Regions from separate parts of the Gilliamella sp. Imp1-1 genome, predicted to be linked through region 1. Evidence: riboswitches for the same ligand, from Rfam matches in the RefSeq annotation. Region 1 holds a riboswitch; the other holds the start of a gene.

The links. Region 1 has a riboswitch for thiamine pyrophosphate ahead of thiB (thiamine ABC transporter substrate binding subunit). Riboswitches for the same ligand answer to the same signal wherever they lie in the genome.
Region 2: it holds a riboswitch for thiamine pyrophosphate, as region 1 does, so the genes downstream of both, thiM (hydroxyethylthiazole kinase) here and thiB (thiamine ABC transporter substrate binding subunit) in region 1, are expected to answer to the same signal.

What each region holds. Positions count from the first base shown of each region.
Region 1 is NZ_LZHK01000001.1:1,663-4,861, forward strand. It holds gene A9G38_RS00020 (hypothetical protein) at 1-819, shown strand, start outside; TPP riboswitch at 1,042-1,150, shown strand; gene thiB (thiamine ABC transporter substrate binding subunit) at 1,191-2,186, shown strand; gene thiP (thiamine/thiamine pyrophosphate ABC transporter permease) at 2,201-3,199, shown strand, end outside.
Region 2 is NZ_LZHK01000114.1:28,420-31,618, forward strand. It holds gene trpS (tryptophan--tRNA ligase) at 1-286, shown strand, start outside; gene trkA (Trk system potassium transporter TrkA) at 395-1,756, shown strand; TPP riboswitch at 1,795-1,896, shown strand; gene thiM (hydroxyethylthiazole kinase) at 1,961-2,746, shown strand; gene thiE (thiamine phosphate synthase) at 2,759-3,199, shown strand, end outside.

The DNA.
Region 1 (3,199 bases):
AATGAAATAAAAGTGATTATTGATGGAAATGAATTAAACATTCCAGCAAAATCAAGTGTGAATTATACATTTGAATACGGTAAGCATACACTGTCTTACGGTAATCAATCATTAAATTTTATAGCTAAACCTTCAACAACTAATAGTTCAGGATTAATTAATCCTACTCAAAGTAATTATTATTTATTAACAACTTTCTATACAACTTCAAATGTGAGTGATGAAACTTACGATAAGTTGATAGCTAAATATTTAAATTCAGTTCCAGTAATTATTAAAGGTGAACAGCAAGAGCTTGAACTACCAGTTAAAGTTATTAATGATGTTTTTATTGAGCGTCAAAAAGATTTTTGGGATTATTCAGTAGATGAGCCTTATCCAGATGAAGTAACTTTACGAGGGAAAGGGCAATTTCAATCTCGAAAAATCAAATTATTCCGAGAAGATGGCTTTATTGAAGCTTTAAAAGCAGAAGGGCTTAATGAAAAAGTTGATTTTATAAATGAACATCCTAAATTTTCTGAGCTTAAAAAATATACTATACCAAATATTCAGCTAGATGCTATTGCTTGTAAGAAAGGTCGCGAATTTGTAGAAACGCAGTTAAATGATTGGAATAAGCTTTTTACTCTGACAGGTAAAGATTTAGCCTTGTTATACAAACAGTTAACATCGTCTGAAACTTTTCACACGAAACATGCCATCATAAAAGAATGTACGAAAGCAGAAGATTCAAATCAAAGCTATCAGTTCGCTACAAGAGAACTTGATGGGGCATTCGATGAAACTAAACAACTTAATTTTTTTATAACTCAATAAACTAATTTAAGTAAAGGTAAACATTTAACCAAATTGGTAATAGTTGCCTCTCCTTTATAATATAAGCGCCATATCTTTTGTCAGTGATAAGGCGTTTGTTTTTTTTCATGTATATTCTTTATAGCCGTTTTTTAAACTTCATAAATAAAGCGAGTTGTTCCTACATTAAATTTTTATCACTTCCGATGTTTACAATCTTCATACTAACCTCTAAACTAATCGATGTTCTCAACGGGGTGCCCTGAAGGGCTGAGAATGTTAGATAGAATAACATAACCCGCCGAACCTGAACTGGATCATGCCAGCGGAGGGATTTGAGTTATTGCACTTGCTCAAACCTTTTGTCTTTTATTTGCTATTTTGGAGGCAAAATGTTTTGTAAAAAATTGTTATTATCCTTGGTATTTTCGGTACCTTTTATGGCAAATGCTGCCAATGTAAAACCAACCTTAACTGTTTATAGTTATAATTCCTTTATTTCAGAATGGGGACCGGGAAGAGCAATTGAGAAAGGTTTTGAAGCACAGTGTAACTGTGAACTTGAGATTGTTACATTAGGCGATGGAGTAGCGGTTTTAAATCGAATGCGGCTTGAAGGTGATAGAACTAATGCTGATGTAATTTTAGGATTAGACAATAATCTTTTAGAACAGGCAAAACAAGCCAAAATAGTTATACCTCATCAAATCACTAAACCAGATAATTTAAATACCAACTGGTGGGATAGTGATTTTATGCCTTATGATTTTGGTTATTTCGCTTTTATTTATGATCAACAAAAAATCAGTAATCCACCACACAGCATGCATGAGTTAGTAGATAATAAAGCCAACTGGAAAATTATCTATCAAGACCCACGAACCAGCACTCCTGGGTTAGGTTTATTATTTTGGGTGAAAAATATATATGGTGATGATGCCGCATCTGCATGGGAGAAAATAGCAAAAAATACTGTGACAGTGACTAAAGGTTGGGGTGAAGCTTATGGCCTATTTTTAAAAGGCGAAGCTGATTTTGTGCTTAGTTATAGCACTTCGCCAGTTGCACATATTATGAATGATAATGATCATCGTTATGCTGCTGCTATTTTTGACGAAGGGCATTATCGCCAAGTCGAAGTTGCGGGTATTACTAAGTATAGTCAGCATCCCGAATTGGCACGTGCTTTTTTACAATATTTATTAACGCCTGATGTACAACGTCAATTTGCTGAAAAAAATTTCATGTATCCGATTATTAATATAACGTTGCCTGAAGCTTTTCAGCAAATTAAACCAGTCAATAAAGCCCTCGAGTTTGATGCCAAGCAAGTTAAAAATAATCAAAAGAGCTGGGTGCGTGAATGGAAATCCACCATTAGTAAATAGTTTTATTCAGTATAATGTTGAAATTAAGAACGTTAATCCCTGGCATTAGTGCTGCAAGCTTGATTTTAGTTGTATTAGGTTCAGCACTATTTGCGCTTTGTTTAGTTGCTTTTGAGTCTAATAATTTAACTGTCTATTTTGATAGTTATTTATTACATGTTATTTGGATAACAATATTTCAAGCAACGTTATCAACATTGCTATCTGTGTTATTGGCAATATTGATGGCTAAAGCCCTATCGATAGTCAATTTTTGGGGTAAAAATCTATTGCTACGCATTATGCCTATCACGTTTATATTTCCTACGTTGGTTGTGGTAACGGGGTTATTATCTGTTTATGGGCAACATGGTTTATTAGCGTCGTTTTGTCATTATTTAGGTTTGCCTTTTGTGATATCCATTTATGGTTTAAAAGGTATTTTATTGGCACATATATTTCTTAATTTCCCTTATGCTTGTTGCTTGTTTTATCAAACCTTAAATAGTGTACCAGTCGAACACAAACAATTAGCTGCTCAATTGAATTTTTCGAGTTTTACTTATTTTAAATTGGTGGAATGGCCACTATTGCGTCGACAGTTGCTACCTATGGCATCGCTAATCTTTATGCTTTGTTTTTCTAGCTTTGCTATTGTATTGGCACTAGGTGGTGGACCTAAATATACCACACTTGAAGTTGCCATTTATCAATCCATCCGTGAATTTGATTTGATACAAGCCGTGCTTTTAGCATGTTTGCAGTTGGTTTGTTGTACTTTTTTTATGGGGTTGATGCAAAAGTTTAATTATAGCTATAAATTTAACACTCACTATGTTAAGCAAAGTTATCGTTTACCTGTTTCGTTTAGCTTAATTTTGTCGAGTTTTGTTATTATTGTTATTGGTGCATTATTTATTTTGCTACCCATCATAACTATATTAATAAAAGGTATTTATTTTTTTCAGTGGTCATTTTTTTCAGTGGCCTTTCAACGTGCAGTTATGTTTTCTTTACTAATTGCTTTTGGGGCA
Region 2 (3,199 bases), on a different contig from region 1:
AAAAAATAAAGCTGGTGTTTCAAACCTACTTGACATTTTAACTGGCGTGACAGGTAAGCCTATCAGCGAACTTGAAAAAGAGTTCGAAGGCAAAATGTATGGCCACCTTAAAACCGAAGTAGCAACACAAGTCATTGATATGCTAACTACACTTCAAGCGAAGTATCATCAGTATCGAGATGATGAAAGTTATCTAATTTCAATAATGCAAGAAGGGGCAGAAAAAGCACGCTCAAAAGCCGAACCAACTTTGAAAAAAGTTTATAATGCAATCGGTTTTGTATAATTGAAGAATTAATAACTGATTGTTACTAAAAATAAAACAGTATGCAATGGCTTTAAGATACAAGGAAAATGGGTAACGATTAAAGCCATTTAAATATACAGGTTAGTTATGAAGATTATTATTCTTGGTGCAGGACAAACAGGTAGTGCGCTTGCTGAATATCTTGTCACTGAAAAACAAAACGATGTCACGGTGATTGATGAAAATTATGATAAATTACAATCACTACAAGAACGTTTTGATTTACAGGTGATTTGCGGAAAATCATCTTACCCACAAGTTTTAGAAAGTGCTGGTGCTGAATCAGCTGATATGCTTGTTGCTGTAACTAACTCTGATGAAGTCAACATGATGGCCTGCCAAATTGGGCATGTCATGTTCAATATTCCACAAAAAGTTGCGCGCATTAGATCACCTGAATACAATAACGAAAACTACCCTCTTTTCAATAAAGATTGTATTAATATCAATCATATCATTGCTCCAGAAAACCTTATCACCAACCATATTAGTCAATTAGTACAATATCCTGGTTCGCTACAATTTGCATCTTTTTACGACAATCGTGTCTGTTTGGTTGCCGTTACCGCTTATTATGGCGGTGCTTTAGTAGGTAGTGAATTATCAGAACTCAAAGAACATTTACCACATGTTGAAGCTCGAGTAGTAGCTATTTACCGTAAAAACCGTTTTATCCGACCGCTTGGTTCAACACTTATAGAAGCGGGCGATATGGTCTACTTTATAACGCCACCCGTTAATATCAAAGCAGTGACCAGTGAGTTACAACGGTTAGAAAAACCATATAAACGAATAATTATCAGCGGCGGCGGTGGTGTAGCTGTCGCTCTAGCAAAACGTTTAGAAAATGACTATCAAGTCAAATTAATTGAGCGGAATGCCGAACGAGCCGAATTAATTGCCGAGCAACTCGTTAATACAACAGTATTACATGGTGAATCATCGGACCAAGAATTGCTCTCACAAGAACAAGTTGAGCTTACTGATCTATTTATCGCTGTTACCAGTGATGATGAATCCAATATCATGTCTTCTATGTTAGCCAAAAGAATGGGAGCAAAAAAAGTAATTGTACTAATTCAACGCCAAGCCTACCTTGAACTAATTAATGATAGTGTGATTGATATTGCGATTTCTCCACAACACGCCACAATATCTGAGCTATTAAGCCATGTTAGACAAACTGGGGTTGTTAAAGTTGTTTCATTAAGACAAGGGGAATCCGAAATTGTCGAAATTATTGCCAATGGTAATAGTGAAACATCAAGACTAGTTGGCAAAAATATTAATGGCTTAAAACTCCCATCGGGTGCAACCATCGGAGCTGTAGTGCGTGGAGAAGATGTTATTATCGTTAATACTGATTTAACCATTGAAGACAATGATCATCTAATCATCTTCTTACCAGATAGAAAAGCAATTACTGATATTGAAAGATTATTACAATAGCTTGTTAAAAACAGATAATCAGTTCATAATAAAAAAATCATTTTGACTCGGGGTGTTTTTTGTCTAAACAAAAAACTGAGATTTCACCCGTTGAACCTGATCTGGATTATACCAGCGTAGGGAAGTCTAAGCCATAAAAGCCTTAAATTGGCAAATTCTTCCCGACATTTATAGAATTAATAAATCAGTAAGAAAGGAAGAAATATGTCAGTAACCAAATCATTCCAAATTACCCAAACCGCTCCTTTTATCAATCATATAAAACAAAAACGCCCACTAGTGCATTGCATTACTAATGATGTAGTCCAAAACTTTACCGCCAATGTGCTACTTGCTATTGGTGCATCTCCTGCAATGGTGATTGCCGAACAAGAAGTTGCTGAATTTGTCAACATTGCCGATAGCTTATTGATTAATATTGGCACTATTCACAGCAACACAGCCCAAAGTATGCTATTAGCGGCCGCCAAGGCACAGCAAACACAAACTCCATGGGTACTCGATCCTGTTGCTGTAGGAGCTGCACTTAATTATCGAACTGAAATTGCACATCAATTATTATCATTTAATCCCACAGTAATACGAGGTAATGCTTCAGAAATATTAGCACTAAATGGTCAAAAATCTTTCTCAAAAGGCCCCGACGGTCAAGACACAACTCAATCAGCTTTAAACGCTGCCCAAGAGCTTGCGCAAAAATATCAAACTATTGTCGCAATGACGGGCGATGTTGACTACATAACTAACGGAAACAGCACATATAGTATAACTGGAGGTGATATTGCTTTAACAAAAGTAACAGGTACAGGATGTTCATTATCTGCAATGGTAGCGGCTTTCATAGCTAATTCGCCTGACCCATTATCAGCCACTGCCTGTGCATGTTTTATGATGAAAAAAGCTGGTGAGCTAGCTAATAAACAACAAGGACTGGGGACTTTCTCGATATCACTATTAGATCAACTCTCAACATTTAATCCATCGCTTTAATAAGGAAATCAGATGAAAAAACAACTGGATTTAACCCTCTATTTAGTCCTTGATCCATTATTATGCGGCGGCATTAATGGCATGGTAAACACCACCAAAATTGCTGTTTCAAATGGTGTGACTGCAATACAGTTAAGATCTGAACATGAATTTAGCGGTAAAGATTGGTACTACGCTGCCTTAGCATTGAAAGAAGCATTAAGCGACACCTCTGTTCCACTATTTATTAATGATCATGTAGATATTGCTTTAGCGGTTGATGCCGATGGTGTCCATATTGGACAAAGTGATTTGCCTGTTGATGTAGCTCGACAACTTATCGGCAAAGATAAATGGTTAGGTCTTTCGGTAACTAACCAACAACAACTTAAAGCAGTTCCTTGGCAGCAGGTTAATTATATTGGCATAGGGCCTATCTTCCCAACCATAACCAAAAAAAATGCAACGGTAGCA